DNA from 3 places in the Halomonas sp. ISL-56 genome. Region 1 is predicted to be linked to each of the others. Evidence: predicted binding sites of a transcription regulator. Region 1 holds the regulator's gene; each other region holds the start of a gene.
What was found. Region 1 encodes PhoB, which activates phosphate uptake and scavenging genes when phosphate is short. Its sites were predicted from a motif close to TGTCATANNNNTGTCANA; they were not measured.

Region 1 (10,818 bases):
TAGCGCCTTTTTTGCCCATTTCTTTCAATAACATGACGTTCTCCTCATTATTGCTGTATACCGTTCAATGGTAATAAGAACGGCTATTGCTCTCTTAATTAAGCATACCATATGCCAAAAACCATTATTAAATAAAAAATACAATAAAATCAAATTCTTATAGATAAAATATTGTGCGCCAAAAAAACTGACACAGGTTTATTTTGTCCAAAAAAATTGTGCAATAATTACACATGAGCGATTATATCTATACAAAAAGTGGCTAAGGACATCCACACGAGCAGACTGAGGCAACGCGATAAAGAAAAGGATTCAATAACGCCATTCCAAAACAGTCGGTGAAAACCGTACTTGAAAACAATACTTGAAACGAAGAAGAGGATAGCGAAGAGAGCGCTGAGCACCCAAAAAATCAGACCCCGCATCAGCAGGGTCTAAGGACACAATACGTTGACAATGACTAGCGCCAGCTTCCTCTCCTTTTGCGGGATTCCAACCTTGGAATTTAACCCTGACCAGCGCTCTGATTGTCGTGTGATTCATTCCATGAATCGATGCGCATCCCTATCGATGTGACACGCTTTTGCGTTTTTAGCTCACACCCTAATCGTAATGTATTTCTTCAGAATTGCAAACTTTTGTTACCAAACGTTTCCATCACCTTCATCGTGCGTTAAGTCTTTTGCGGTGTATTCTGCCTGAGCACTAGTGCGATGAGACTCTGCCTTAATGACATTAGGGCGATCGCCTTCGTCGTACATCAAATCAGATGGGCTAAAATCCGCTTGGCCGGATGTGTGATGAGACTGCGCCTGGATGGGCTCGTCATCAACCGTGAAGTCTTGATTAGCATCGATGGAGATATGGGCAAAAGCTAGCGGGCTTGCCAGCAAACCAAATGAAAGACCTACCACGGCTGCTTTTTTAACAAATGCGTTAAACATACTATTTACTCCTGGTGACTGTTTGAGACCGCTGAAGTGAAGTGAGAGGAGCACTGTGGCAAGCATCTCACTGCGTTTAGCTTCACTACCCCGATATTGCACACGCTGTGCCAATATCACCAATAAAATAATAAATCCATTAAAATCAAATGCTTAATATATATATGTTGTGCGCAATAATACGCCACTAAAAACAAAAGCACGCTAATTACATGTGCAGTAATGACACATGCGCAAAATAGTCTGTGTCTTTATGACACACTTAGTAAAGCAATCCAGGCACTACCCCAGGCACAATTGCGAATGGTCGCTATGGCGAAATTGAAAGGAAAATGAAAAAAACACTAGAAGGGAGTGGCAGCAAAGGCGAGCGAGGAGCAAAAAAAAGCAGACGACAAAAAATTAGGCCTCGCAATGCGAGGCCCGATATCAGAATTGATGATAGGTAATGACTAACGCTAGCTTCCACTCCTTGTGCGGGACTCCAACCTTGGAATTTACCCTGACTAACGTTTTGATTTCCTAATGATTCGTCCTTGAATCCGAAAGGCATCCTTGCCTGTATAACATCCTGTTAATCGCTTTTTCATCCTATGAAAAAGCATTCAGTGATATCTAAAAAACATCAATAATTAGCTACCGCTATTTTCTTCAACCAGTTCATCTGCATCATACTCAGCGTCATCTGAGTGACTGCTTGATTGAGGTTCCATGTCGCTGACACCATCGCCTTCGTCATGGGTTAAATCATTAGTCATATCTGTATCGCTACCGTTTGAGCTACCGGTTCCTTGGGGATCCATTGGCTGCTCGTCAGCCGTGATACCTTGGTTGTCATCAATCGCGGTGTTTTCATCTGTTTGTGCAAAGGCTAATGGGCTTGCCATCAGGCCAAAAGAAACACCTAAAATGCCAGCTTTCTTGAGAAAATCCTTGGACATCATATTCCACCTCTGATCGCTGTTTGTTACCGCTGGGTTAAGAAAGAAAGGCTAACAAGTAGCCAGCAATTCCTGCGGTCATCTTTCTTAACTAGTATGCTGCAGCAGTCATGCCAAAAAACCGAAATGTGAAATTTAAATCATATAAATCAATATTTTATTTAAAATTAAACATTGCATAACGGCCAATTATGAGCCATTACCCACGCTTTTTCCTGTGTAAAAATGGCACATGAGTAAGTTTCACCAGCCTTACATGTCAATATTGAACACTTCTACAAATATTGTGCAGGGCGCCTTGCTGGATTAAACCAACCGCGAGGGGGGGAAGGTACAGCGGAACAGTGCGCCTTTGCCGGGAAGGGACTCTATATGTAGTTGCGCATCGTGGCGTAACAGCACGTGCTTAACGATCGCCAAGCCTAAACCTGTGCCACCGGTCGCCGTGCTGCGCCCTTTATCTACACGATAAAAGCGTTCGGTTAAGCGGGGAATATGCACGGGATCAATCCCTTCGCCATTGTCTTCAACATCTATATAGCCACCGCCATTGGCGCTAGCTTTCCAGCGTAGTGTGATTTGGCTGCCTGCAGGCGTGTAACGAACCGCATTAAAGGCAAGATTTGAAACAGCACTACGAATTTCCTGTTCGCTACCTAACAACCGCGCATCACTCTCAAGCGCCACGGTGATGGTATGCCGCTGATGCGAGAGAGCAAGCGCGTCCTCGCAAACGCTGTTCAGTAAAGGCCCAAGTAGCAGCGGGTGATGATCTTTACCGCCCTGATCAATCTCTAGGCGCGAGAGCAGCAATAAATCATTGACCAAATTCTGCATCCGCTGGGTTTGTTCCTGCATTTGCTGAATACTACGGCCTAAACGCGGCGGCAGTTGATCGGCAATGTCGCTGTAGGTTTCCAGATAGCCTGAAAGAACGGTCAGAGGGGTACGTAGCTCGTGGGAGACGTTGGCAACAAAGTCGCGCCGCATCTGCTCAAGGCGATGCAAACGGGTAATATCCCTGGCCATGACCAAGCGCTCGTCGTCACCGTACAGGGTAATTTGATACTGCAGTATTCGCCGTTCATCAATCGGTGAGGTTAGCGTTAACGGCTCACTGTAATTACGCGCATTAAAGTAACTGATAAAGCTTGGTTCGCGAAGCAGGTTGGTAATGTGCTGGCCACGGTCATGGGCGGTTTGCAGCCCCAGCATGGCGGTGGCGGCGCTGTTCCACCACTCCAGGTCACCGTGACGGTCAAGCATGACCACGCTGTCGCGCATCGCTTCAGACGACTCTTGAATACGCGCCAAGGTAGCGCGCAGGCGGCTTTGGGTAATTCGCTGACTTTTTTGATAGCGGTACAAACGATCAAATAGCTCGCCCCACATTCCGCGGGCAGCAGGAGGCTCATCGTGAGGGTGAAAAGTGAGCCACTTATAGAGCTCGCGCAGCTGTCGTAAATGGTAAAACAGACATACCGCAAGCCCTGCCGAAAGTCCTAGCCCAGCCGAGCCCAATAGCCAACCTAAGCAAGTACCCAGCGTGGCCAGCCACGCTATTCGCCACAGCTCACGACTCCATAAACGCACATTTACACCCGTGCAGAGAAACGGTAACCGGTACCCCGAACCGTTTGAATCAGGTTTTGATGCACGTCGCCCAGCGCTTTGCGCAAGCGGCGAATATGCACATCGACCGTGCGTTCTTCGACGTAGACGTTGCCGCCCCACACTTGGTCAAGCAGTTGGCTGCGCGTGTAAGCGCGCTCTTGATGGGTCATAAAAAACTGCAGCAAACGGTACTCGGTAGGCCCCATTTCCAGCGCTTTACCGTGAGCGCTTACCCGATGGCTTACCGGATCAAGTAGCAGGCCGTTAATCTCTATCGGGTCTTCAACGCCACGCGGCGTGGCACGACGCAGCACCGCTTTTAGCCGTGCCACCAATTCCCGGGGCGAAAAAGGCTTGGTGATATAGTCATCGGCACCGGCTTCAAGCCCTTGAATCTTATTATCCTCTTCGCCTTTGGCGGTGAGCATAATAATGGGAATCTCAGCGGTAGTTTCTTCACGCTTTAAGCGTCTAGCCAGCTCAATCCCGCTAGTGCCGGGCATCATCCAGTCCAGTAGCAGTAGGTCGGGTTGGTGGTCGACCACCATGGCATGAGCATCCTGGGCGTTATCCGCTTCGAGCACGCGATAGTCAGCCATTTCCAGCGCTACCGCGATCATCTCGCGAATCGACGCTTCATCATCGACAATCAGAACGGTCTTGGCGGTCATACCAGAGCCTCACGGTGTTCAAAGAATAGCTCAAAGAGAACTAGCGCAAAGCAAGCTAGCTCAAAGAAAAACAGCTCAATGACGATAACACCATGGCTTGATGACAATTATATGACATTCAAAAAAATTAGCCCGCCGCAGGCCACCAACTTAGCGCGATACCGGCAAAAATCAGTAGCCCCGACCAGTGATTATTGAGAAACGCCTGAAAGCAGGCATCTCGCTCCTGATAGCGAATTAAGCGCTGCTGATGCAGGAAAGTCGCCGCCATTGCCGCAAGCCCTAACCAGAAGAATCCACCTAAACCGACCCGCCAACCTACCCATGCCAACAACCCCAGGGTGGCTAGCTGGAGTAGGCCGATAATCAAACGATCGGCATTTCCAAACAGCACCGCCGTCGATTTAATGCCAATTTTTAAATCATCGTCGCGATCGACCATGGCGTACTGGGTATCGTAGGCCACTGTCCACAGCACGTTGGCGCAGAATAGTAGCCATGCTTCCAGTGGCACGTAGCCAAGCACCCCACCAAAGGCCATCGGAATCGCCCAGGAAAACGCCGCCCCCAGCACTACCTGAGGAAAATGGGTATAGCGCTTCATAAACGGATAAATAATTGCCAGCAGCACCCCGCCTAGCGAGAGCAGCACCGTAAACCAGTTGGTCAGTAATACCAGAATAAACGCCGCGGCCACCAGGGCGATAAACAGCAACTGGGCTTCGGTTTCGCTGATCCGGCCCGTAGCTAATGGACGGTTTTTGGTACGTTTTACATGGCCGTCAAAGTGACGATCAGCATAATCGTTGACCACGCAGCCCGCGGCACGCATCACGTAAACACCTGCCACAAAAATCAGCAGCACATTTCGCCCGGGTACACCTTCCGCAGCGACCCAAAGAGCCCACAGCGTCGGCCACATCAACAGCCATGTGCCTATCGGCCGATTCAAACGCATCAGCTGTAAGAAATCTGCCACGCGAGCCCACCCCTTCGGCCGCAACAATGAACGATCCATGCTTACCTCACCAAGAATAAGATGCAGGCGCTAGCCTAGCGCGAAGGCAGGCCAAGATCATCAGCCATCGCACCCAAAAAATACTCTTGAACTAATAACGACAGACCGCCGTGCTGACAGCCGTGATAAAACACAGAGCGACGGCCCCAGGTAGCATCTCCCTGAATACCGCTCACGCTAGCAAAAGTGGGCGCTTGCCTCGTCGCTTCTAATGGCCCGCGGATTACGCCTGGCTGACGAAATAACCAACTGCCTAGGGAGCGTTCGCCCAGACGCTCCAAGCGCTGACCCTTTAGCTGCGTGAGCGGGGCGACCGAGCGTGCCACCACCCAGGGGGTCTCATCCAAGCACAGCGCCACTTCGCGCAGCCAGGCGTATCGCTTAGCACCAATGCCCAGCGCCTTAGCCTCATCCTGCCGCGGCCAACCGACCCCCTGGCGTAGCAGCCGTACGCGAAACGGCTTGTCTCCACCCGCAGCGATTAAGCGGGCGGTCAACGAGTCGGTGGAGGCAACCCACTGCCACCAGGTAGGGCTCATCGCTGGGCGTGCCGCATCAATGGGGCGCCAGCGCGAAAATAGCGGAATTTGCCGAAAAGCAGCAGGCGTCACCGAGTTCTCCAGGGCAATAAACGAGGCGGCTAGTGTAACATGGGGTACTAACAGGCTTTTGTTTCAGCGACCTTTTTAACGACTCTGTCTTAACAACTTTGTTTTAACGACTCTGTTTTAACAACCACATTTCAACAGCTATGTCTTAACAGCTATGCCTTAACAACTATGTCTTAACTACTATGTTGGTATCTGCATGCCCGCCACCCAAACACATAAAACGTCTACACACGCTGCACTGGTAATTATTGGCACCGGGATGGCAGGGGTTGGCCTTGCTCGTGCCTTGCGTCGCCTGGGCGACCAACGCTCAATCACGCTGGTCAGCGCCGACAGCGGCGATGACTACAGCAAGCCATTGCTTTCCACCGGCTTCGCCAAGGGCCTGAAGCCCAATCAATTAGCCCAGCGCAGCGCAGCGGAACTTGGCGATGAGCTCAACGCCAAGATGTTTATCCACACCCAGGTAAGCGCACTGGATGTGGATAACCAATTCGTGCTCCTCAAAGAAGGTCAGAGGATTGGCTATGACACGCTGGTATTAGCCACCGGCGCTGCGCCACGGGTGCCCTTCAACATTGCCTCCAGCGTGGCCCCTAGCTGTTTTACTATCAATGACCTAGACGACTACCGCCGCTTTCATACCGCGCTGGGTAATGGCCCTGCACGGGTAGCAATTGTTGGCGCGGGGCTGGTTGGCTGTGAATTTGCCAACGACCTTTACGCTGGCGGTCATCAAGTCAGCATTGTCGCCCCCGAGAGATCCCTGCTTCCTCGCTTGCTGCCACCGCCCCTAGGGAACGCTCTGGGCGATGCCTTTAGCGAAGCGGGTATCCATCTTCACCTTGACCGCTCACTTCATTCCATAGCGCTCAGCAGCGATGAAAACACGGTTCTGCAATTGGATAACGGCGACACCGTCGGCGCGGATCTCGTGTTGATGGCCACCGGCCTCGCGCCCCGCACAATGCTTGCCGAAGCCGCTGGTTTAAACGTGTTACCTAGCGGCATAGTGGTTGATCGTCAGTTGCAGACTTCGCATCCCAATATCTATGCCCTGGGGGATACAGCCTGCGTAGATGGCGTTAATGCCATGTACGTTCAGCCTCTGCAAGCCAGTGCTAAGGCACTGGCGGCAACCCTTTCGGGCACCCCCACGCCGGTTAGCTTTGGCGCTTGGCCGGTGGTGGTTAAAACACCGCTGCTGCCAGTGGTTGCCTACCCGCCTACGACCACACCTGAGTGCTGGCGAATTGAAGGTGAAGGCGGTGATATCAGTGCCTTGGCGGAAAATAAAGACGGACGTTTGATTGGTTTTGCGTTGACAGGCGGCTGCGTGAGAAGGAAAGTGGAGCTTTCCAGAGCAGCGCCTGCGCTGCTAGGCTGATTTTCGCCGCGTTCACGACTAGGCTAGAGAAGCTAACCTAATCGGCTACGCACCCAACAACATTCATTTGTTTGATGTTTGATTTCTATTCAAAAGGGGAGATTCCTTATGCGCAAACCTGAACTCGCTGCAGCCATCGCTGAAAGTGCCGACCTGTCCAAAGATAAAGCAGGCCAAGTGCTGAACGTCATTCTGGATGAGATCACCAACAGTTGTGCCAAGGGCGAAGATGTCGCGCTGATTGGTTTTGGCACCTTCACCGTACGTGAGCGCGCAGCGCGTACCGGTAAAAACCCGCAAACCGGCGCCCCGCTGCAAATTCCAGCCAGCAAAAACGTGGCCTTTAAGCCAGGCAAAGGACTTAAGGACGCCGTTTCCTAATGAAGCTCAAGCTGACGCTGTGGCTGCTGGGCGTACTGCTCAAACGCGCCCTGCGCCGCAAGCCGCGCTTTCGTGAGCAGTTAGAACGTATGCGCGGCCTGGACTGGGGAATTGCCACGGAAGATCTAAGCATTGCCCGTCACTACCGGATGACGCCGAAAAGTGTCAGTACTGCTAAAGGGCTGCCGGTCGACTTGGATCTTGAGCTACGCTTCCGTGATCAGGATACCGCCTTGAAAGTGCTCAAAAAGCCGACCCAGCAGGCCTTTCTCGACGGCATGATGAACGGCAGCGTGCGTTTGGTGGGGGACTCCGCCGATATGAATAAGCTGCAAAAACTACTCAAGTATTTGTAGCGCCTCACTATCGATGGACATACCTCATCAACGCTTAGTGTACTTCCGCGTTACCCTGGAGTCTGGCTCAGTGCGCCGCGCAGCGGCGCGCTTGGACATTGCTCCCTCGGCAGTTAGCAGGCAAATTGCGCTGCTGGAAGAAGCCTTGGGAGCCTCTCTGATGGAGCGTCAGCGCGATGGCATTTCGCCTACACCGGTAGGTGAAATGCTGCTTGAGTACTGCGAACGGCGCGGTGCCCTCGATGAAGGTTTTATTGCCTCGCTTGAATCCTACCAACGCCTGGAAACTGGCAGAATATCGCTCACCGTAGGCGAAGGGTTTGTCAGCGATTTAGTGGCTTCCCCGCTGCACGAATTTACCCAACTTTATGCGGGTATCCAGCTCGATATTCATATCGCCGGTACCTCGGGCATTATTGAAGCCGTGGTTGATGACCACAGCCATATCGGCTTAATGTTCCACGAAAGAACCCATCCTCAACTGCGTTTTTGGGCATCTAGCCCCCAGCCATTAATGGCCATCCTGCCACCGCAACACCCCTTGGCCAACCAGCCTGCGCCGCTCTCTCTGGAGCAACTTAGCGCTGAACCCATGGCTATGTGGGATGCTAGCCACGGAGTGCGTCAGATGGTCGATCAAGCATTTCAACAGGCGCGGATCGCCCCACGTCTGGCCATGAACACTAACTCCATGGTGGTACTGGCACAGTACGTACGCAGCGGTATGGGTATCACGCTGCTACCCGCCTTTGCCGTTGCGCATGATTTAGAGGTCGGTACGCTAGTGGCGCGGCCGGTAGATAATCCGCTCTTTCAGCGCTCCCATGCCCACATGGTCACCCGCGTGGGCCGCCAGCAGCCCAAGGCCTGCATACTATTGCTACGCCATTTGCAGCGCTGGATGCAGGCCTTCCGAGAGCCCAGTCCGGTAAGCGATCAACCAACACCGCTACCGTAACCAAACGCGACGCTGGCTTCTGGCGCGGTTTCCACCCATACGCTTTGCGGCACCGTGTATTCACGTAGGCCATCCAGGCCGCTGGAACGGCCAAAGCCGCTCTCGCCAAAGCCTCCAAACGGCGACATCACGCTAATCGCTTTATAGCTATTAATCCACACGGTACCCGCCCGCAGCTGCCCGGCAACACGGTGGGCTCGCGCTACATCCTGGCTCCACACCGCACCCGCCAAGCCAAACCGCGTCTCATTGGCAAGTTGAACGGCCTGGTTTTCATCGTCAAAGGCCATGGCGACCAGCACCGGGCCAAAGACTTCTTGCTGGGCGATCTCCATATCCGGTGTGACATCGACCAGCAAGGTAGGGGCGATAAAGTAGCCCTGGGCTTCATCTGGCAGCCCTGCCGGGCGCTTGCCACCCGTCAATAGCCGCGCACCCGCAGCGACGGCGGCGTCGATCATTCGCGTCACCTGCTCAAACTGACGGCGATTCTGCAGTGGGCCCATACGCGTTGCTTCATCGCTGGGCAGGCCCACCGCAATTTGTTCTGCTGCCCGCGCCAAACGGGTGGTGACCTGCTCAAACACCGAGCGCTCAATCAATAAGCGCGACCCTGCCACACAGCTCTGGCCTGCGGCGGCAAAAATGGCGGCTTGGGCACCCGCAACGGCCTCATCCAACTTGGCATCGGCAAACACAATATTGGCGGACTTGCCCCCCAGCTCTAACACGCTGGGCACCAACCGACGCGCCCCCGCCTCGGCAATCAGGCGACCACTTTGAGGCGAGCCGACAAATACCAGCTTGCTGATGATCGGGTGATCGGTGAGCGCCGCGCCCGTCGTTTTGCCCAGGCCGTTAACGATATTGATAAGCCCCTTCGGCAACCCGCCACTTTCAAGTAGCTTGGCAATCACCACCGATGAGAACGGCGTAAGCTCGGAGGGCTTCAATACCACCCCATTGCCCGCTGCTATCGCTGGCGCCAACTGCCAGGCGCAGGTGAACATCGGTGCGTTCCAGGGGGTAATCTGCCCCACCACGCCATAAGGCACGTGGCGCACATAGTTAAGATGCGAGGTGGGTACCGGTATCACTTCGCCATGCTGCTTATCGCACCAGCCTGCATAGTATTCGAACATCTCGCGCACTTTGCCGACTTCGGCCCGGCAGTCACGAATTGGCTTACCGGCAACGACACTTTCCAACTGCGCCAGCGACTCTTCATGGCCCTCCAGGCCACGTATTGCGGCATTCATGCGCCGTCCGCGCTCGCTGGCGGTGAGCGCCATCCATTCACGCTGACCACGCTCAGCGGCTTGGGTGGCACGATCAATCAGCGCGGCCCCCGCATCACGATAGCTCACCAGCGTTTCGCCGGTGGCCGGGTTGGTCAGGGTGATCACTTCCCCTTCTCCTGCCACTAAACCGCCATCAATCCAGTTGCTCAACAGCGTGGTGGCCGTTAATCCAAAACCTTCGAGCAGCGTGGCAAGGTGATCTTGAGCATGTTGGCTAAGTGCGTTCATGACTGCTCCTCCGCCTGGCTGGCACGCGCTAATATCGGCGTGGTGATATGGTTAAAGTCATCGCTATCGCTTGGTTGTTCGGGGTTCGCGTGCCAGGCATCGACCACGGCTTGTAACAGCGGCGAGGGGATATCCAGTTGCTCAGCGGCATCCCGGGCCAAACGTAAATCCTTACGCATCAAGCCGGTGGTAAAGCCAGAATCGAAACGCTCGCTCAGCACCCACTCGGGGAAGTTCACCTCACTGACCGCGCTGCGGCCCGAGCCACTGTTAAGGCCCGCCAAGCAGGCGGCGGGGTCAACGCCCGCTTTGGCTGCCATCGCCACGGCTTCGGCGGTGGTTAGCAAGTGCGCGGCACACAGGTAATTATTGGCAAGCTTGACCACATGGCCGCTGCCCGGGCCACCC
Region 2 (10,818 bases), on a different contig from region 1:
CCAACTGGGCGGCTTGGCCCACGTCTAAGGTGTGCGGCAGGCAGGCGCAAGGCGTGGTACCCAGCCACGCCTGGTCGCTGCTCTGCACGCTGACCTCAAGGAAATTCATGCTGCCAATAAACGAGGCCACAAAGGCGCTGGCAGGCTGGTGGTAGATCTCGGCCGGGGTGCCCACCTGCTCAATCACGCCGTGGTTCATCACCACAATGCGGTCGGCCATGGTCAGCGCCTCTTCCTGGTCGTGGGTGACCATAATGGTGGTCACCCCCAGGCGTGCCTGAAGGGCTTTAATCTGGCTGCGCAGATGGCCACGCACCCGGGCATCCAGCGCCGAGAGGGGTTCATCCAGTAGTAACAAGCCTGGCTCGGTGGCCAGCGCCCGCGCCAGCGCAACACGTTGCTGCTGACCACCAGACAGCGCCGCCGGATACTTGTCTTCGCTGCCGGTTAAGTTCACCAGGGCGAGCAGCTCGGCGACCCGCTTGTCGATACGCGCTCGGTCATCTCGACGGTTGCGCAGCCCATAGGCGATATTGTTAAACACCGTCAGATTGGGAAACAGCGCGTAAGACTGGAACACAATGCCGAAATCCCGCGCTTGGGTGGGCAGCCGGGAAATATCCTTGTCACGCTGAATCAGCGTGCCCGACGTTTGCTGGGTTAGCCCTGCAATGGTACGCAGCAGGGTGGTTTTGCCGCAGCCGGAGGGGCCCAAAAAGCAGACAAACTCACCTTCGTTAATGGCCAGAGAAATGTTGTCCAGCGCGGTAAAAGTACCAAAACACTTGGTCACCGCTTCAATGCGCAAATGGGGCGCTGTGGGGGTCATCACCGCTGGCGAGTCGGCCGCCAGCAGCGACGTCATGGTGGTGTGCATAACATCTCCAAGCCCCGGCGCATGGGCCGGGGCATCTGATCGCGAATCCGCCGTTTATTGTTCGGTTTTACCGTCGTAGCGACGCTGCCACTCGGCCAGTACGCGCTCGCGGTTTACGGCCGCCCACTTGAAGTCGGCATCGATCATGCGCTCGGTGATGTCTACAGGGTAGTTGTCGATGGGCTGGGCCACGCCGGGGTAGGCCACCACCGCATAGCCTTCGTTATACAGCTCGTTGGCTTCCCGTGAGATCGACCAATCCAGCAGCGTTTGCGCTGCTTCTTGCTTGTCGGTACCGGCTACCATCGCGGAAGCTTCCATATCCCAACCCAGGCCTTCTTCAGGGAACACGACCTCAATAGGCGCTCCCTGTGACTTCAAGCGGGCACCACGGAACGCAAATGACACGCCCACCACAGTTTCACCGGTAGCCGCCAGGCTGCAGGGCGCGGAACCCGAATGGGTATAGCGGGCGATATTGTTATGCAGGCGATCCATATAGTCCCAGCCCTGCTCTTCGCCCCAAAGCTGCAGCCAACTGGCCACATCCAGGTAACCAGTGCCCGACGAGTTGGGGTTAGGCATAATCACATGGCCTTCAAATTCAGGCTTAGTCAGGTCTTCCCAGGAAGTCGGCATCGGTACGCCCTGGCGCTCGCCCTCAATGGTGTTGTAGCAGATTGCCGCGACCCAGGCGTCCATACCCACCCAAGCCGGGTCTTCACCATCACGATAGGCCGCATCGACAAATTTCGGATCAAGATTTTCAACACCTGCGGGGGCGTAGCGCTCCAGCATGCCCTCGTCTTCCAGCACCAGCAGGCTGGTGGCGGCCAGGCCCCAAATCACATCGGCCTGGGGGTTGCCTTTTTCGGCCAGCAAGCGGGCGGTAATCACCCCGGTGGAGTCGCGCACCCAGTTAATCTCGATATCCGGGTGAGCCGCGTTAAAGCGCTCGGCGTATTTTTGCAGGTCGTCCGACTCAACGGCGGTATACACGGTTAGTTCAGTGGCCTGGGCATTGGCAGCAAGCACAGTTGAGGCAAGCGCAACGGCAGCGGTGCCTGCTAATAAAGTAGAGGGGAATAAACGGCGCGTGATCATGATGGTGGTCTCCCGGCTGATTGGTATAGACCAGAAGTTTGCCGTGGTTAAATGACACCGCGATGACGCTTGTTTGACCGTTTTTTTAAGCGATGATGATCGCCTTGAAGCAATCGCTGCTAGCGCTGCCCCGAAAGCTCCACACTGATGCAAAGGGAATCGTGCAGCCAGTGCTCTTCGTCATACTCAATGGGGCGCTGCTGGTCGTCAAAAATGGCACGATTAATATTTAAACCGGCAGTGCCCGGCGCGACGGATAGCTCTTCGGCATCCAAAGGCGACAGCGCTTCCGACACCATGCGAATAGAGCGGTTAGCCAAATAGTGCCCCCAGCGCTCGCGCAACAGTCCCCACAGAGACTGCCCGGCGTAGATATCCAGCAACTCGGGCGCGCGCTCGGGCACCACCCACAGCGATTCCACCAGCACCGCGCGGTCATCCACGTAGCGGCGGCGGCGAATATGCTGAAACAGCTGGTCATCCGGCAGGCCCAGCGCACGAGCGGCAGGCGGGTGAACGCGGGCTTCCAGCTTCAAAACAGCGGTGCGAGGCTGTCGTCCCTGGGCGCGCACATAGTCGTTAAAGCCCGCGTCACGGGTGGGGTCGTAGACTAACCGGGCGGGAGAGATAAACCAGCCGCGCCGGTTGCTGCGGTGGATCAGGCCCTCCCCCTCCAACTGAGAAAGCGCTTGGCGCAGGGTGACGCGGGTGGTGGCAAAACGCTCGGCCAATACTCGCTCGGCGGGGAGCTTGCCTTCCCACAGGGCGGCATTTTGGTCGATCAAGGTGCGTAGCTGTTCGGTTAACTGCAAATAGTAGGCGTCAGACATGCACCGATTTTCCTGGCAAAGCATTAGGCGACGAAGCGCTTGAGGGCGTCCGCCAGTCTAAGCGCCGCCACCCTTCAACGCTAGCCACCTCGGCCAGTACCGGGTCTGGGTTAACTGCCACGGGGCAATCGACATATTGCAGTAACGGTAAATCATTGCGGGAGTCTGAGTAGAAGGTGGTGTGGCTGGGGGTGATCTGCTGCTCGGCCAGCCACTGTTTCAGACGCAGCACCTTGCCGCCGCGATAGGAAAAAATACCCTCGCTGCCACCGGTATAGCGCGGGTCTTCATTAATGCCATGCTCCACGCTGAGCTCCACCGCCAGCACGTGCTCAATGCCCAGAGTGATCGCAATTGGCTCGACCAGGTGACGCGACGAAGCAGAAATCAGCACCAGCGTATCGCCTGCCTGGCGATGCGCTTCCAGGCAGGCCCAGGCCTGATCAAAAATACGCGGCTGCAGATGGGTGGCGACAAAGCGCTCGACCTCTTTCTGTACATCTTTTACCCGGCGCCCACGCAGCGGCGCCAGGGTCATGGCTAAGTACTCTTCCAGCTTTAACTTACCCGCGTGATAGGCCTGGTGCATTTGCGCCGCCCGCGCCATAAAGGCGTCGGCATCGCTGATCCAACCTTGCTCTATCATCCATAAATTCCAGCGGTCGCTGCAGTCTCCATCCAGAAGGGTATCGTCAAGATCAAACAGGGCCAGGCGCATGGGACACTCCTTTCATCGCGGGTTGGCGGCGCGTAGGGTATGCCAAAGGTGATGACAGGACGATGACGATGATAAGGACTTAAGGTGCTAGCCACCGCGCCGCAAACTCATCCGCCGGTAATGGGCGGCCGAACCAGTAGCCTTGCGCTTCATTGCAGCCCATTTCGGCAAGCAAACGAGCTTGCTCCTGGGTTTCGACCCCTTCTGCCACGGTCTTCATTTCTAACGCCTGCGCCATGGCGATGATGGTCTCCACGATGGTGCGGTCATTTTTGTTTTCGAGCATTTCGCGGACAAAAGAGATATCAATTTTCAGCGCGTCGGCAGCGAAGCGCCGCAAGTAGGAGAGTGAGGAGTAGCCCGTACCAAAATCATCAATGGAGAGCGAGTATCCTGCTTTGCGCATGGTGTGGGTAATCTCGACGGCTTGGTCGGGGTCGCGCATAAAATCGCTTTCGGTGAGTTCCAGAGCGATCGCGCTCGGAAAAACACCGGCGGTGAGGTGCGCAATGTGGCAGGTGAGCTCTGGGTCAGCAAACTGTTGGGCGGAAATATTGATCGATAACCTGCCTGGCAACCCTCCCCCAGGTTGGTTACGCCAAGTGATTAACTGCTTGGCGGACTCTTCCAACACCCAGTCCCCCAGGGCACGGATCAAGCCGCGCTCTTCGGCCAAGGGAATAAACTCGCCGGGGCTTACCCACCCCCACTCGTCGTCGTACCAGCGGCATAAGACTTCTGCGCCGGTCAACCGACCATTGATAAGGTTCACCTGGGGCTGAAAGTTGAGTGCTAACTTATGCTCAGCGATAGCGGCGCTGAGCCGTTCGCTCATGCGTTGGCGTCGGTGCAACGCCTGGCGCATAAGTTGAGTGTAAGGAGAGGTACAGTTTTCACGCCGTTTGGCATGATGAAGGGCGATACTAGCGGCATTAAATAGTTCGCCAGCCTCCGCGACATCCTGTGGGTAATGGGCAAAACCGATGCTGACATCGAGATGAAAGACGCGGCGCTGTAAATGCAGCGGCTGCTTCACTGCTGAACGTAGCTGCTCGACAAGCACGCCGATATCAACGGGATCAGCGACGGCGACTAGCAAGGCAAACTCATCCCCAGATAAGCGCGCCAATGCGCCATGCATGTGGCTGATCTGCTGTAAACGCTCGGCCACCGTCACCAGCAGTTGATCCCCCACCTGATGACCATGCAGGTCATTAACCTCCTTAAAACGGCGGATATCCAATAACAGTAACGCAAGACCACGCTCGCTCCGGTGGGCCTCTTTCCACATCTGCGCTAACAACTCCATAAAACGCCCGCGGTTAGGCAAGCCAGTGGTGCTATCGGTGTAGGCCAACTGATGCATATGGCGGTGGTCACGGCGGCGCTCAAGCTCTGCCGCAGCGCCGGTGGAGAGAATTTTCAGCACTGAGGTAGCAAAGGCATTAGTGGTCAGCGGCTGGCGATAAAACACCATCATCACACCAATCGCTTCGCCGTTGGCGTTATCCAGGCGTCGGCCAATCCATGCCTTTGTTGAGAGCAAGGTGCCTGGCAACAGCAGTGGCGGGCCGTCATGCATGACGGCTTCGCGCTCTAGCACCACCTGCTCGCTGGGGGAGCCTCGCAGCGCAAAGGCGTGTTGTTCGTGTTGAGCACCTTCTACCACCATGCTGACAGTGGTCGCCTGTCCAACGACTTTTGTGTCGCTTTGAGGGGACGTATGCAGCAGCGCAATAAAACCTGCGTCGGCTTCCAACACCTTAACCAAGGTCGCAATCAACTGTTGAAAATAGCCGTCACCCACCTGTGTGGTGACCGTAGAAGCCACTTGAACCACGGCGTTTTGTACCCGCTGCGACTCTTGCTGGTCAGTCACATCAGAGATAAAGCCTTCTAAGCATACGATGTCGCCCGCTTCATCCCTCACGGCCTGGCCCTGCTCCCACATCCAGCGGTAGCCGCCGTCGCGATGGCGCAGTTGGTAGGTCACACGGTAAGGCCGATTATTGGCAATGGCCGACTGCACCTCGCGACAGATCTTGTCCTGATCATTAGGATGAATCAGGGCAGCGAAGCTGGTCAGTCGATTATCTTGCAATTCATCAGGCCAATACCCGGTTAATGCTTTGGCCCCCTGACTCACCACCTGCATTGTCCAATTACGGTCATTCAAACAGCGGTAGGCCATGCCCGGCAGGTGGTTGAGCAGCGTATCCAGGCGCCGCTCGCTTTCCCTCGCCACCGCTTCGCTTTTTCTTAATGCCTGTTCCGCCTTTTGACGATCCAGCTCTGCCCCCGCCTGGGCGGCGGCAATTTGCAGAACCTCACTGGCTAAGTCATTCAACTGCATAGGGGAATTTTTAAGCACCGCTAACAGGCCAATCAGCGCACCATCCGCCGCATAGAGCGCTCGCCCTAAGTAGCTCTCGGCGCCCAGTTCACAAAGCAGTTTATCGTCAGGAAAGCGTGACTGAACATCACGGAAGTAAAGGCAAGGCTCCTTCCCCAACGCGGTTTCGCAAGGCGTACCGGTTAGCGGGTAAGTGATATTGCAAAGCAACCGGCCATTAGACCAGACCGCCAGCGTCTCAGCCTGATGGCGTTGCGTAACATCGGCCACTAGCACATGGTCAACGCCAAGTATGGTCGCTAAGCGCTCCACCAGCGTTGTATAAAAACGGGGGCTCCCACTGTGCCCTACGCCTTCTGCCAACTGGCGGAATATATCGGCCGTGTCGTTCTTTGTGTGCATTGTTGCACTCACTTTTTTTAATTCTGGAGCAGTTGGCGCGCTTGCCACTAACCTCATAAAGTATATATAGCGACCTACATAGCATAAACCGTTCTTTTCCAACTATAACAACGTCAACACTAGCTGGGTATATGGTAAAATTAGGACATCACCTCATGATGGCTAGCAGCTACGCTACAAAGGGCGCAGGAGATAACGTGACTAGAGCATCGAAAAAAGATGAAGCGCTATACCTAATGCTAACTGAAGCGCTGCCTGGTTTTCTGATCAGCGATTTCCTAAAGTGCCAACGCTTACCTTCGCTCCCCTCGATCGCACTGCGCATCCTCAGGTTAACGCAATCTTCAAAAGCGACAATCAACGATGTTGCCGACACCATTGAGCATGACCCAGCATTAACCGCTCGGCTAATATCTCTTGCAAATAGTGTCCACCATACTCGCTCGGCCAATTCGACACAGACGTGCCTTGAGGCCGTCCAGCGTTTAGGACTCGATGCAACGTTAACGGTGGTGTTGAGCTTCAACCTTTTTCAGCACACCAGTAAGGGGCCGCAGCATACCCATATTTGGCAGCGGTCAATTATGTCTGCGTTAATAGCGCGTCAGCTTGCCGAGCAAACGTGCCCTAAACAGGCAGGTCATGCTTTTACGGCAGCACTGTTGCAGGATATTGGCATATTGGCGCTGAGCGCGACGTACCCTGAACAAGTAGACGAACTATACTTTGATAGCGCTATTCCCCATGCTCACCTTATTGAAGAAGAGCAGCGTTTCTTTGGTTGCAACCACACTCTTATTGGCGCTTGGCTAGCCGCTAAATGGGGGCTCCCGGCCACGCTGATCAACACCATTCGCTTCAGCCATGCCCCCTATAAAAGCGATATTAAAAGCGACAGCTTGATGGAAATGTGTGTTCGCATCTCCGGCCCCACTGCGGATGCCTGCCTATCCAGCGCACCAGAAGAGCAGCTTGCCGCCCTCCTATACGATTTAAGCGCAACAGCCGGCGTGCCCTCTTTCTCACTTGAAAGCGTGCTACGAGAAGTGCAGCCCAAAATGGAGTTGATCGCCAAAACACTGATGATAGATACCCCCGCGGCTATCGACCCCAAAGAGCTGCTTGAAAATGCTCAGCAACTCTTGCTAAACCACACGCTGGTACTCAATAGCCGTAGAGAAGCGCAATCCAAAGCACTCGCTAGGCTACGCAAAGGCTATAGCGCCCCGGGCGAGTTCAACAAAGACATTGCGTTCAAAAAACTCAGCACCCAATCCCGCTCTAAATCCTAAATCTCTGGCCAGAACTTGCATGTCATCAAGCGCTCCGGCCAGAGCGTTGCTTCTTGTTTATCGTTAATACGCTTTCTTTTACCAGCGCCTTAACGCGTCATTGCCTCCGGCAGGTAGAGCGCAATGCCAGGGAAGATATGCATTAAGGCAATCGCCAATAGCATCAGCAGGAAAAACGGCAGCGTGGCCTTGGTAATGGTCAGAATGTCTTTACCGGTTAGCCCCTGAATCACGAACAGGTTGAAGCCCACCGGCGGTGTGATTTGCGACATTTCGACCACCACGACCAGATAAATACCAAACCAGATCAGATCAAATCCCGCAGCACTCACTAGCGGCATAATAATCGCGGTCACCAGCAGTATCAGCGAGATACCATCCAGGAAGCACCCCATGACTAACAGCAGCAGCGTTAGTGCAATCAGCAGCATGGTGGGCGACAACCCCATCTCACCAATCGCCGTTGCCAGCTTCATGGGCACCTGGGTAAACCCCATGGCCGAGGTCAGAAACGAGGCGCCGGCAATAATGAACGCAATCATGCAGGCGGTGCGCACGGCGGCAAACAACGAGCTTTTAAAAATGTCGCGATTAAAATGACCGTTAAAGCGCGCAATCACGATCGACAATACCACGCCCACCGCTGCGGCTTCGGTGGGCGATGCCAACCCGCCATAGATCGAAAAGATAATTCCACCGATCAACAGCAGAATAGGCACCAGCGACCAAGTATTGCGCAGCTTTTCAGCAAAGCTCATGCCGGATTCATCTTCACCGGTAAGCCCTTCGCGGTTGCCTTTAAGTAGCGCCCACAGAATGAGATAGCTCATAAACATCGCCAAGATCATCAAACCTGGGCCAATACCGGCCATAAACAGCCTGGAAATCGACTGTTCGGTGACCACGCCGTAAACGATCAGCACGATAGAGGGCGGAATCAATAGCCCCAAGGTGGAAGCGCTGGCCAGAGTGCCAATCGCCATATTGCTATCGTATCCCCGCCGTTCGAGTTCCGGCAGGGTCATTTTACCCACCGTGGCACAGGTGGCGGCCGAAGAGCCGCACACTGCCGCAAACATGCCGCTGCCAATGATATTGGTGTGCAGCAAACGGCCCGGCAGGCGGTTTAACCAGGGCGACAGACCACGGAACATATTGTCGGCAAGCCCGGAGCGAAACAGAATCTCGCCCATCCAGATAAACATCGGCAGTGCAGTAAGATCCCAGCCGTAGCTGGCGCCCCAAAAGTCTGAGGCCAGGATAGACCCTGGGGAGAATGAGCTGAAGAACTCAAGCGCTATCCAGGCGGTGCCGATCAGCGCAAAGGCGATCCATACCCCGCTTCCCAGGAGTACCGCAAGGGTGAATATAGTGGCGAGACTTAGTAGCAGCACGAGGATCTCTCCAATTCAGGCAGCAGCGTGGTTAACAGAGATGTCGCTTCAACAGGCTGGGTGAAAATCGCCATTTAGTAGCCCTCGCTTTCATCTGGAGCCGTCGCTTCGCGAAAGCTCGCTGGGTCACGAATGGCAATGCGAACCGCCATAAACAGGGCTTCAGCCAGCGCCAGGCACAGCAGCCCGACACTGGTCGCGAGTACAAGCTGAGGAATCCACAGCGGAATCGACACAAACCCTGAAGACACATCATTGTATTGTATGCTCTCTCTCGCCAGGCCAATGAGGCCGTAACTGAGCATCAGACTGATCGCCAGGGCGACGATGAGGCCAAACACTTCAAACCACACACGAATTGCTGGTGGCAGCCGGGTAATTAGCAGCGTTACGCGAATATGGGCGTGATGCACAAAGGTGTAAGCCAGCCCCAGGAAGGTCGCCCCCACCAATAGGTAAGAGGCAATTTCCGAAACGCCGGTAATACTCAGGCCCAGCCGGCTGAGACCAACCAATACCAGCAGAGCATCCACCAAGCGGAAGGTCACTTGAAGCGCTATTAGCGCACAGATAGCCACCATGCACGCCGCCGCACCCCAAGCCCCCAGGCGATAGAGCTTATCGAATTTAAACGTCATGTTCGCAGCCTCACGATGCACTTAGGGAAAGCACTTAGGATAAGCGCTGGGAAAAAGCACTTAAGAAAAAGCACTTAGGAAAAAGCGCGTATGAAAAGCAAGGGCAGCGCCAAAACCACCGCCCCTACAAACAGGATCACGTCCGCACTTAGCTAGACAACACTTAGCTAAACAGCACTTAAATTAGCTGCCTTGCTGCTCGCGGTAAGTTTCCAGCGCCTGTTTGGCTTCATCGTCGGCACGAGACTGCCAATCTTCAAAAAGCGTATTACCGGCCGCCTGAAGCGCTTCAGAAATAGCGTCGTTAGGCTCAGACACTGAAATACCGTTCTCTTGCAAAACGGCAAGGCTGGCATCGTTATCTTCGCGGCTCATTTCCCAACCACGTTTTTCGGCTTCAGCGGCGGCTTCCATCAGTGCTGCCTGGGTCGCTTCATCCAGGCCATCAAAACTGCGCTGGCTGATAAAGACGATATTCTTGGGCAGCCACAAATTAGCGTCGGTGTAATCACTCACGTAGTCCCAAGCGGCCATTGAGTTACCCGTGGAACTTGAGGTGATCATGGCATCTACACGCCCGGTGCTAAACGCGGTGGGGATATCAGACTCTTCAGTTTCAGTCGGGCTGCCGCCCAGGTTATCGACAAAACGCTGGGTATTAATATTGGGTGCACGAACGCGCAGGCCTTCAAACTGCGCAGGGTCGGTGAGAGGCTCAGCGGTGTAGATACCTTGTGCTGGCCAGGCGACCGCGTAGAGCGGAATCAACCCTTCATAGGCGAACAGCTCGGTGATCATCGGCTTGGTAGCTTCCCACAGCGCATAGGCATCATCATAGCTACCCGCTACACCTGGCAGCGTATCAACTTCAAAGATCGGGTCGTCATTGGAAAGGACCGAGAGGAATACTTCACCTGCATCAATAGTGCCACGTCGCACCGACGGCTTGATTTCACCATGTGACACCAGCGAGCCGCCGCTATGCACGGTAATGGTCAGCGCGCCGTCGGTTGCTTCCGCTACATCTTCAGCGAACTGTTTGTTGTTTTGGGTATGAAAGCTGGCATCGCCGTAAGGCGTCGCCATCGTCCATTCTGCGGCGTGAGCCGACACCGTTAACCCGCAGGCGGTCGCCAGTAGTAGTGACGTTGTGATTGTCTTGCGCATCGTAAGAACCCTCTTATTTCTATTAATAGTGTGGTGCTTCTAA
Region 3 (10,818 bases), on a different contig from region 1:
GGTCGGCCAGCGGGTTACGAAACAGCCCCTGCATGGCGGCCCCGCTACCGGCGAGCATTGCCCCTACCGCCACGCCCAGCAGTAAGCGCGGTAGGCGCAGTTGCCACCACACCTGAACACTGAGCGGGTCGGCTTGGCCGCTGATAAGTTCCCAGGGGGAAATGCCCAGCGCCCCCGAGGCGGCCGCCCAAGCCAAGGCCAGCAGCAGCGCCGTGGTTAAACCGGCGAGCACGCGGCTGGTTCGGCTAAGCGGCAGTCGTAACCGGAAACGGTAGGCGTTGAGTATGGCAATCATTGGCTTACTTGTGCGGTGGTGGATACGCCCAATAGCGCTTCTACGTCCCGGCGCAAAGTGAGTAGCTGGTCGGGCGTGCGCGGGCCAAAGCCGAGCAGTGCTTGATCATCAATGGTAATCAATTGTCGATGACGTCCTGCGGGCGTTAATGCCATACCCGGCAGTTGCCATAGCGACGTTTCGCCGCCCATGGCCGCCAAGCCCCGTTCGGAGACAATTACAACGTCGGGCGCTTGCCGAGCCAGGGCCTCGGCACCCACGCTGTGGTAGCCCTGCATGGCGGCAAAGGCATTCTCCAGCCCCACCGCTTCAAGCGCCGTATGCGCCGCGGTATCGCTGCCCGCCGCCCGGGGGGTTAAGCCGCTATGCTGCATAATAAACATGGCGCGTGTGGTCGGCAGGTTAGGCAGGTTGGCCAGCCGCGCTAGCTTAGCGTTCAATGCGTCCGCTAATGTCTCTCCTTCCTCACGGCGATCGGTGAGCTGGCCAATGGCACGGACTTTGTCGCCAATGGCCGACAGGCTGGGCGGGGCGTTGATGCTCTCTATGCTGACGCCCACCGCCGCTAGCTGCTCAAACACTTCCTTGGGGCCTGCGTGCCCGGCGGCCAGCACTTGGTCAGGCTTAACCGATAGCACGCTTTCAGCGGAGAGCTGGCGCAGGTAACCCACCGAGGGCAGCTCGGCCATTGCGGGAGGATAGACCACCGTGTCATCTCGGGCGATAACGTTGATATCGGCATCCAGGGCGGCCAGGATTTCGGCAATATCGCCGCCCAGCACCACCCAGCGCTCGTTGGCCAACGCGGCCCCGGTGATCAGCCAGCCAATCAGCAGTGCTATCAGCGAGCGGCGTATAAGACGTGTTGCGCTCATGCCACCGCCTCTTGGCTGCCGAGCTCATCCAGCAGTTGTCGCCACTCGCGGCGCTCAGCGCAGCCTTCCTGGCGCTGTGCGTAAAGCTGCAGCACTAGCGAGCCTTCGGCATCGAAGGCCTCTAGGCTGGTGACGCCGCCGTCGCGGTTGGGTTTGCTGACTTGCCACACTTGGTCAATCGCGGTGTCGTCAAGGTGCAGGGTGAACTGCTCGCCAAATAGATTTAGCCAACCACGGGCGCGCTGCGGAGTGGGCAGTGTGCCGGTATGGATCTGCACGCAGCCGGGGCTAGCGACAAACAGCATCAACGGCAGCTCGCGTTGGCTGGCCTGCTGAAGCACCGTTTCCAGGGCATTCACGGGCAGCGCACGGGTATAGCGGCCTTCCATTAGCTGGTTGGCCTCAATACGCTCCAGGCGATGGCGCTGGAGGAGGGTAAAGAACTGGTGCACATCGCGCATCGCGCCCCACTCGCTGGCCAGGGTTGGCGCTTCGGGCAGGGGGCGCTTGAGACGAGGCATGCTTTGGGTAAACGCCGGCGTATCCCGCGTGCCCAGGGCCGCTAGTGCGCCCCAGGGGCGCGGCAGCGGGTTCTCCAGAGCAAAGCATTTATGCACGGCGGTGCCATGCTGGTTAAATACCTGCAGGCTCCAACGCCACTGCTCATCTTCCTCATGACTGGAAGGCATAGGATCACGAATTAAGCAGGCCCAGTGCCAATGGGTGTAGAGCAAACGTAGATCCAGGCCGCCGGGGTCAAGCAGCAGGCCTGTGTGTGGCCCGCCGCTGAGTTCAGGGTAGTCGCCGGTTTGCTCTAACACGGCCAGCCGAGAGCGGGTCAACGCCTTCACCCGCCCCAACTGGGGTAGGTAGGCGGCAAGCTCGTTGGGCGAGAGCGGCAGCGTCCATACATCTCGCCCTAACCGGGCGGCCTGGAGTTCGCCTTCGCTGATGGCTAAGCGTTCGGCAATCTCAATGGCGGGAAGGCGCGGCTGAGCGGCACGCGCCGCGTCAAGGGCTTCGAGAATGGCGATCTGTTGGGATGGAATCATGTCGCACCTCTATCGGGTTGACTGCATGGATTTACCATTGCCAGTTGAGGGTGGCGAACAGGCTGCGCCCATCGCCCAGGCTACCGTCGGGGCGGTACCACACCTTGTCGCCAAGGTTGGCGAGGCGCAGCGAGGTATCCACGGCCGGGGTGATTTGCCAGCCGAGATGAACGTCGTGCAGGCCATAGCCGGGCAGGCGTTCATCGTCGCCCTGTTTATCGAAAGACTGGGCAAAGCGCGCTTGCCAGCCCAGTCGCACATCGCTGCTGTACAGTGCTATCTCGCTACCTAGGGTCGCTTCTAGTGGTGTTTGGCTGCCCAGTGGTTCGCCAGAGTCGCGGTCTTTGCCGGAGACTTCTGACAGGCCCACAAAGCTGGTCAGTAACGGGAAGGCGCTGGGCTGCCAGGTCACCCGAGCGTCATAGCCCCACAGCTGGGCGCGCTGTACGTTCACCGCCTGGGTAGTGCCTGCCATGATGTCGACCTGGGTATCAATAAAGTCGTCTGCACGGGTGTCGAAGTAACTGGCGTGAACCTGCCAGTCGCCTTGATGCCAGACCACGCCGCTCTCCCAGGTATGGCTGGATTCAGGCGAAAGGTTGGGATTGGGAATCCAATAGTTATCCGGCGCGCAGAACGCTGGCCCGGCGCAGAAACCGGCAAAATGGCGCTCGTTGGCGTAAAGCTCGGAAAGACTGGGAGCGCGGAACGCTTCGGCGTAGCCCGAAAACAGCATCAAGGCGTCGTCGGGTCGCCAGGCAAGGCGGAAACGTGGCGATACCTGGTCGTGGACGCTATCAGCGTCGTTTTGACCACTGGCATCGTAGCGGTCATAGCGAGCGCCAAGACCCACGTCAAACTGCCCAGCGCCGCCATCGGCTAGATAGCGTCCAGCGGTAAGCGTGGTGTCGAGATAGGCTGCCTGGGTGTCGATATCGGCTTTAGGAAAGCCATTCGCTTCGCCATCTGGCCGTTGGCGTGCCTGCTCCAGTTCGGCGCCGAACACCAGCGTTTGCGAGAGCCAACCGTGATCCATGCTGTGGTAGCCGTCGCTCTGTAGCCCGACGCGCTCTAAGGTGCGGTTGGCCTGGGGTTCGTCAATCTCCTGCTGGCTAAAGCTAAGCCGCGAGGTGATCTCGGTAGAAGCACTAGGCTGCCAACGGTGGCCGAGCTGCACGTTATTACTTTCCACATCGCGATCGCGCAGCGCATCGGTGGTAGTAAGCTGCTGAGGATTTGCCGGTTGGGTGGCGCGTTCGTCGTAATGCTGCCAGCTTATAAACAGCCGCTGTTCGTCGTTGGGCTCCCAGCCGCCTTTGAGCAGTAGGCTATTGAGCGTTGCATCCTCTTCGGCTTCATCGCCCCCGGCGCGACGAATATCGCTCGATTCGCTGCGGCCGATTGAAAACAGGCCGTCCACTTGGCCGTTGGCGGTATCCCGGCGACCAAAGGCAGTCAGGCTCCCCCGCATTTCGTCGCTGGCCGTCGCCCCGCCGATGGAAAGGCGCACGCCGCTATCATCGCCGGGGGCGAGCAGGTCATCGGCATCGACGCTGGTGAAGCTGACTACCCCACCCATGGCATTGCTGCCGTAAAGGCTGGAGAGCGCACCTCGGGCGATCTGTACTTCTTGAATCAAGCCTGGGTCGAGGAAGAAGTTGCCGATATGCCCAGTGGAGATTTCCTGACGAACGCCATCCAGACGTACCAGCACGCCTTTGCTACCAAACCCGCGCATACTGAGTGTTTGACCATTGCGGCGGCCCTGCCCAGCGACATGCAGGCCGGGTTGGCGGCTAAGCACGTCTTCGACCCGGCTGGCAGTGGCCAGCACGGCGTCATCGCGATTGATGATATCGATAATCAGCGGTGCCTGGGAAAGGTCGGTAGGCGCTCGCGTGCCGGTGACCGTGACGGGGTTAAGTTCAGCGTCATTTGCTTGGGCGGCGAGCAGTGGGAACAGCGTTAACAAGAGGCCACCAAAAGCGCGTGTATGGTTCATAAGCCAGAGAATTCCAACAGGGGTAAGTGGAAGAGGTCGCTGGCTGGGTGCGATGGGCTACCTGGCTGGCTTTACTTGGTACATTTCTAAACGAATCAGAGGTTTAAAAGTTAAGGGCTTTAGGCGTTAAGAATTAACTTGCCGCTTTTAGTACGGCGCAACACGTAGCGGCGCTGTTCATGGTGAATCACCAGTTGGCCTGAGCTGCCCAGCAATTCAGTGCTATCCACTTCGCGGGGTGCAGATTCCGACGCATCCCCCCGGCGAGCGCCCTTGTCGGCTAGCTGCATGAGAGAATAACTCCTGTGTTAATGATAACTATTAGCGTTAATTTAGCAGAGTTGTCGGTATCTCTCAATAGGGTTTGGAGAGTAGAAGGAGAGGATAGCCACACGTTCTTCATCTAAACGCAGGCAGGCCGTCATCGTGCTGTCATTTAGCTTCTTTAGGGTCTCCTAACGTTCAATCGTTGACTTACAAACGATCAGGGGGAGACCACAATGAGTAAAGAGATCGAAGATCATCGCCTGTTTAACCACAGCAGCAATCAGCCGTTTGCTGAGGTATTGGCGCGCCATGTATCCCGTCGCGATGTGATGCGCGGTGGTTTGAGCATGGCGGCTGCCTCGATGCTTAGTTTTGGCGGTGCTGCTCAAGCGCTTGCTTCAAACGGGGCACAAAAAACACCTCTGACACTGGCGTTTGAAGCGGTTCACGGGTCACTCACCGATGCCGTGGTGGTGCCGGAAGGCTATGTTGCCCAGATCTTAGTGCCCTGGGGCACGCCGCTTAATCAAAGTGATTCGTGGCAATCTGACCAGCCAATGACCGCCGAGCGTCAGGCGGAAAGCGTGGGTATGCACCACGATGGCATGGATGCCTTCCCGCTGGATACCGACAGCGCCACGCGCCGTTTCATCCTGGCGCTGAACAATGAATATATCGACCAGGCGGCGCTCTGGGCGCCCCAAGGCGGCCCCACCAACGCGGATGAAGGTAAGCGCCCGGCGGAGGAGTCACGCACCGAGATCAATGCTCACGGTGTGACCCTTGTCGAGGTCGAAAAAGACGCCAACGGGCAGTGGTCGCATGTGCCGGGATCGCGCTATAACCGCCGCTTTACCAGCGCAACGGAAATGGATCTGGCTGGCCCCGTGGCGGGCAGTGACTATGTTAAAACGCGCTTTTCACCAGCGGGTACTCAAACCCGGGGCACCAACAATAACTGCGGACACGGCGTCACGCCCTGGGGTACCTACATTGCCTGCGAAGAGAACTGGCCCAACGTCTTTGTTCACACCGGCGAGCGCTTTCAGGACGACGCCCGTATCGGCATTCCCACTGAGCGTGGCCGCTACGCCTGGGAAACGTCGGCGGGTGATGCTTCCGAACAGAACGACGAGTTTGCCCGTTTTGATATCACTCCACGCGGTGCGCGCGCCGAGGATGACTACCGTAATGAAGCGCGCACCTTCGGCTACCAGGTCGAAATCGACCCTTATAGCGGTGCCCGGGCAGTTAAGCGCACGGCTCTGGGCCGTTTCCGCCATGAAGGCTGCTGGTTAGGCAAATTGGAAGCTGGCCAGCCAGTGGTCTTCTATTCCGGCCACGATGCCCGCAACGAGTACGTATATAAATACGTTTCTGATGCCGTCTGGGATCCCGCTGATGCCAACCGCCCGGGCGAGGCGTACGACCGCCTCGCCATTGGCAACAAATATATGGATAACGGCGCGCTCTATGTGGCCCGTTTTCACGCCGATGGCAGCGGTGAGTGGCTGCCGCTGACGCCTGACGTCGAGACCCAGGATGGCCGTACATTGGCAGCGGCGCTGGGCTTGGCAGAGAACGATTTAGCCGGTGTGATTATCAATACCTGCGATGCGGCAGACCTGATGGGGGCAACACCGATGGATCGGCCCGAATGGGCCGCCGTGGATACGGCCACTGGCGATGTTTATCTAACGCTGACTAACAATTCCCAGCGTAGTGAGGAGGCCGCAGCGCCGACCTTTACCAACGAAGGTGACGAGATTGATCAGTTGGGGGTTGGCTATGTCACTGCCCCGACTAACGCCGCCAACCCTCGGGAAAATAATGGCGCGGGTCACATTATTCGCTGGCGTGAAAGTCGCCTGCCGAATGCATTTCGCTGGGAAGTGTTTGTATTTGGTGCGGCGGCTGACGATGCTGATAACCTTTCGGGTCTAACCGAAATGAACCAGTTTGCCAGCCCTGATGGGCTCTGGTTTGATGAGCGCGATGATGGTCAAGGCATCCTGTGGATTCAGACCGATAACGGCTATGAAGGCATTACGGAGTACACCAACGACCAACTGCTCGCGGTGGTACCCAACGGGTTAGACGATATCCAGGGAACCGGCCCGGTCATTAACAGCAGTAACCAGCAACAGCTTAAGCGCTTTGCGGTAGGGCCTAACGGCTGCGAAGTCACCGGTATTTTTACCACGCCGGAGAAAACCGCGCTGTTTATCAATATTCAGCATCCGAGCAATTGGCCCGCGGATGCAAGCGCGCTGATCCAAGACGCCACTGTTGCCGCCAGCGGCCAGGTCCGCCCCCGGGCCTCGACCGTGGTGATTCAAAAGCGTGATGGTGGGCCTATAGGGGTTTAAAAATCAGGCACCAAGCGCTGGAGTGATAACAAGCGCGCTATTAAAAGCTTCGAACCTCTCTCTGGTTCGAAGCTTTTTTGATTTTAGGCTTGCTGAGCCTGTCGTTTTTTCTGCCGGGCTTCTAACGCCTGAATGGCATCGACCTTCAAGGGCAGTTGGCTAGCCCAGAGAATATCTTCGCGGCAATGACCAATATCGCACAGAACATGATCGTCGTAGTCCAGTAACGGCACTATATGGCGGCGGAAAAGCCAGCGCCGCCGGTAATGCCACCAGCCCATATCCAGCGCTCGAATCAGTCTCATTGACGGCATGGCAGGCATGTAAAAATGCAATTGTGGCGGCTTGGGCGGTGGCGCCAGTTGGCTGGCTTTCTCCCAGGCATGTTGGGCCTGTTGGGTAGGGTCTTCGCACTTCATCGCGCACCTCCATCGTCACCCCCGCTGCACAGTAAGCGGCGCCTATGCACCGACTGGGCAGGTGTGAGCTGTGATTAATAAGTAGGAGGGTCGCGACCTCTGGTTATTAGCTTGGTGCTTAGCCTTGGATCAATCAAACGAAAAGATCTACACTTAGCGTTAAGATTTTCTGAAAGGTGGGCGTGATGAACCAACTCTCTACCATAGCTCCCAGCCGAGCCGCCTTGCCGCTACTGGATAGCGAGGTGCTGCGAACGTTTGTAACGATAGCGGAGAGCGGCAGTTTTACTCGCGCCGCCCAGCAGCTATTTCGCACCCCTTCTGCCCTGAGCATGCAGATTAAACGCCTGGAAGAGATCCTCGGCCAGACGCTGTTTGTCCGCGAGGCGCGGCATGTACGCCTGACTGCCGAGGGGGAAGTGCTGCTGGGCTATGGTCGTCGGCTGCTTAAGCTCAACGCCGAAGCCGTGACCCAGTTTCTTGCGCCGACCATAGAGGGGCGCGTGGGGTTGGGGATAACGGATGACGTGGTAGGGCGTATTTTACCCACGGTACTCGCCCAGTTTGCCCGTTCGCACCCGGCGGTGCAGGTCGATGTCGAGGTGGGGCGCAGCAAAGATTTGCTTGCCAGGCTGGATGAGGGCGAGCTAGATCTCGCTCTGGTGATGGCTGGAGGGCCTGGTCAGGCAGCGCGGGGGGAGATTGTCCACAGCGAACCGTTAGTGTGGGCGGGACGTGAGGATGGCGTTGCGGTGCAGCGCACGCCACTACCGGTTACCCTGGCCCAACAGGGGTGTGCGTGGCGACGAATTACCCTCGATGCCCTTGATCAAGCGGGAATTGCTTACCGAATCGCCTACTCCTGTGACCACTGTGCCGGGCAGGAGGCGGCTATGCTGGCCGATTTGGCCGTGACGGCTTTTCCGAAAAGCTTGATTCGGCCACCGCTCAAACGTCTTCATAACGAGTCACTGCCCCCGCTAGGTGATTATCAAGTGGCGCTGGTGAAGCGTGCAGGCAGCGGTGATGCCAGCGAGGTGTTGGCCGAGAGGGTGGTTGAGGCGTTTCGGGAGGTTTGAGTTTATGTGAACGCGTTGTAGGCTTATAACAGTCGACCCGACACATCGTCGGATCGAGAAGGGTTACTGGTCGCTCAATAAGCGACGCAGAAACGCTGATTGAGATGGTGTGAGTTTTCCAACTCATCCATCATGGCGATGGCGTAATCCTGTACGGAAATACGGCTATTGCCTTCGCTGTCTGTGAGTAGTGTATCGCTACCAAGCCGGAAGTTGCCCGTGCGCTCGCTGGGGAAAATCTCCGCGGCGGGGGAGAGAAACGTCCACGCTTGAGCCGTTTGCCCGCGCAGTGTTTCAAGGGCTGTTTGCGCCCCTTCCGCTGTAGCCCGGTACTCTGCTGGGAACCCCGGTGCATCTAACAAAAGCTTACCCGGCGCTACTTCGAGTGTGGCTGCTCCACCCACTACCAGTAATCTAGGCACAGACGCGTGTTGGGTGGCGGCCAAAATCGAATGAAAGCCTTTGAGATAGTAGTCGTAAACATCCTCCTGGGCATGGCCGCTAAAGGCGCTGATAACAGCTTCAAAACCGCGGAGCTGCTCGGTAAGTGCATCGGTATTTAACACATCGCTTTTAACGGTAGTGACATTCTCCTGTGCTGCCACCCGTTCAGGGCGAGTGACTAACGCCGTCACGTGATGGCCGCGGGAGAGTGCCTCGGTTAACAGGGCGGAGCCAATAAATCCGCTAGCGCCAATCAGTGCAATCTTCATCGTAGTACTCCTTCAGTGGGTAGACGCTGCATTGTCGTACGCGTTATTGATTTGAAAAATAGCCATTAACGTAATTTACTGTTGTCGATTTCATAACAATCGGGCGCTATATGACCACCGCCAGCGAGTTCGATTTAAACGGTTTGCCGATCTTTGTCGCCCTGGTGGAAGCCGGCAGCTTTACCAAGGCAGCGGAGCGGCTAGGCTGCACGAAAACCCGGGTAAGCCTGCAAATTCGCCAGTTGGAAACGCGCCTGGGCGTAACCCTGTTCCTTCGCACCACGCGGCGGGTTCAGCTCACCCAGGCCGGAGAGGCGCTCTACCATCAATGCCACCCGCTATTAACCGATTTGCAGGGGGCACTTGCCAGTGCCGTGAGTGACACTCAACAGTTGCATGGCGAGCTGCGTATCACGGCCCCCGAAGATTACGCCGCCGGGGTGTTGAGCGAAGCAGTGGTGGCGTTTAGACGTTTGCACTCGGCGCTACACATACAACTACGTAGCGGCGACCAGATAAGCGATATGGTGCAGGATGGAATCGATTTGGCATTTCGGTTAGGTTGGCTAAAAGACTCCACCCTACGCGCCCGTCGGCTAGGCGTCTTTCAGCAGCATGTGGTGGCTGCGCCTGATTATCTGAAACGCCATGGTACGCCCGCGCACCCCGAGGCGCTGGAAGCGTACGATTGGATTGCCTTTACGCCGTTAAAAGCGCCGTTAACCTGGACTTTCCAGCGAAGAGATAAGCGGTATGAGGTGCAAATGAGCGCGGGGTTGGCAGCCAACTCAACGGTGAGTTTAGTTGCGCTGCTGGTCGCTGGCGGTGGTCTCTCAGTATTGCCGGATATTACCGCGGCGCCGGAGATAGCCGCCGGACGTTTAGTACGCGTGCTTGACGAATGGGCACTGCCAGAAGGCGGTGTTTATGCGGTCTATCCGCCAGGGCGACACGTAACCGCTAAAGCGCGTGCGTTTATGACCTTCTTTGACGCCTGGTTAGCAGGTAGAACTTAAGTGCTGCCGCCAGTTTGCAGCGTAAAACCTACATCGTGTTGGCGACGATAGACGTTTTTACCGCTTAATCGGCGGATGAGCTCTTTGGCAGCGAGGCGCCCCATCTCCTCTCTGGGGGAGAGAATAGTAGTGAGCTGCGGCGTCACATGTTGACCAAGGGGGAGTCCGTTAAACCCTGCAATGGCGATATCTTTCGGTACATTGAGCCCTTGGCGTTGAGCGGCCAGCAGGGCGCCTGCCGCCAAGTCGTCGTTGGCAAAGTGAATGGCTTGGGTGTGAGGGTATTGAGCTAATACTTGGGTAAGCCCTTCCGCGCCTGCCTGCAGGCTGCCCAGGGTATCCAGCTCAACTAAAGGGGCTTCTATCCCGTTGGCCTGCAGCACCTCTTTATGCCCTTCATAGCGCATGCCCGCGCGGTAATCGTGGGCAAGCCGCGCCCCCACGTAAACAATATGACGGTAGCCTTGGTCGATAAGGTGATTGGTCATGCAGCGGCCTGCAGCCACGTGATCCAGCCCAACGTTGAGATCCATGCCTTTGCCCAATTCCATCACCTCCATAATGGGGTGATCCCAGTTGGCCAGTAGCGTATGGCAGGCCTTGTTATGGCGCAGCCCAGCGGTGACCAGTGCAGAGCATGACCAGCCTAAAAACGTGCGCACCAACTGATACTCACGATCCAAGTCGTAGTCGGTATTGCCCAGCAGTATCTGATAGCCCTCAGCCTCCAG

Region 2: J7J49_RS07590 (putative 2-aminoethylphosphonate ABC transporter substrate-binding protein) is a predicted target of PhoB. The motif match lies at 2,032-2,049, and genes of this name have one in related genera.
Region 3: J7J49_RS11840 (PhoX family protein) is a predicted target of PhoB. The motif match lies at 4,644-4,661, and genes of this name have one in related genera.

What each region holds. Positions count from the first base shown of each region.
Region 1 is NZ_JAGGRO010000026.1:7,364-18,181, reverse strand. It holds gene J7J49_RS20250 (hypothetical protein) at 1-34, opposite strand, end outside; gene J7J49_RS20245 (hypothetical protein) at 642-944, opposite strand; gene J7J49_RS20240 (hypothetical protein) at 1,577-1,888, opposite strand; gene phoR (phosphate regulon sensor histidine kinase PhoR) at 2,192-3,478, opposite strand; gene phoB (phosphate regulon transcriptional regulator PhoB) at 3,481-4,170, opposite strand; gene ubiA (4-hydroxybenzoate octaprenyltransferase) at 4,298-5,188, opposite strand; gene J7J49_RS20220 (chorismate--pyruvate lyase family protein) at 5,224-5,799, opposite strand; gene J7J49_RS20215 (NAD(P)/FAD-dependent oxidoreductase) at 5,996-7,186, shown strand; gene J7J49_RS20210 (HU family DNA-binding protein) at 7,295-7,567, shown strand; gene J7J49_RS20205 (hypothetical protein) at 7,567-7,923, shown strand; gene J7J49_RS20200 (LysR family transcriptional regulator) at 7,937-8,881, shown strand; gene J7J49_RS20195 (aldehyde dehydrogenase family protein) at 8,860-10,410, opposite strand; gene J7J49_RS20190 (NAD(P)-dependent oxidoreductase) at 10,407-10,818, opposite strand, start outside.
Region 2 is NZ_JAGGRO010000010.1:15,446-26,263, forward strand. It holds gene J7J49_RS07585 (putative 2-aminoethylphosphonate ABC transporter ATP-binding protein) at 1-877, opposite strand, end outside; gene J7J49_RS07590 (putative 2-aminoethylphosphonate ABC transporter substrate-binding protein) at 932-1,981, opposite strand; gene J7J49_RS07595 (UTRA domain-containing protein) at 2,101-2,811, opposite strand; gene J7J49_RS07600 (HAD family hydrolase) at 2,804-3,529, opposite strand; gene J7J49_RS07605 (bifunctional diguanylate cyclase/phosphodiesterase) at 3,609-6,284, opposite strand; gene J7J49_RS07610 (HDOD domain-containing protein) at 6,482-7,576, shown strand; gene J7J49_RS07615 (TRAP transporter large permease) at 7,666-8,970, opposite strand; gene J7J49_RS07620 (TRAP transporter small permease) at 9,045-9,608, opposite strand; gene J7J49_RS07625 (TRAP transporter substrate-binding protein) at 9,792-10,775, opposite strand.
Region 3 is NZ_JAGGRO010000012.1:239,327-250,144, reverse strand. It holds gene J7J49_RS11865 (FecCD family ABC transporter permease) at 1-295, opposite strand, end outside; gene J7J49_RS11860 (heme/hemin ABC transporter substrate-binding protein) at 292-1,170, opposite strand; gene J7J49_RS11855 (ChuX/HutX family heme-like substrate-binding protein) at 1,167-2,222, opposite strand; gene J7J49_RS11850 (TonB-dependent receptor domain-containing protein) at 2,254-4,224, opposite strand; gene hemP (hemin uptake protein HemP) at 4,344-4,514, opposite strand; gene J7J49_RS11840 (PhoX family protein) at 4,725-6,860, shown strand; gene J7J49_RS11835 (hypothetical protein) at 6,944-7,279, opposite strand; gene J7J49_RS11830 (LysR substrate-binding domain-containing protein) at 7,465-8,358, shown strand; gene J7J49_RS11825 (NAD(P)-dependent oxidoreductase) at 8,433-9,071, opposite strand; gene J7J49_RS11820 (LysR family transcriptional regulator) at 9,182-10,087, shown strand; gene J7J49_RS11815 (LacI family DNA-binding transcriptional regulator) at 10,084-10,818, opposite strand, start outside.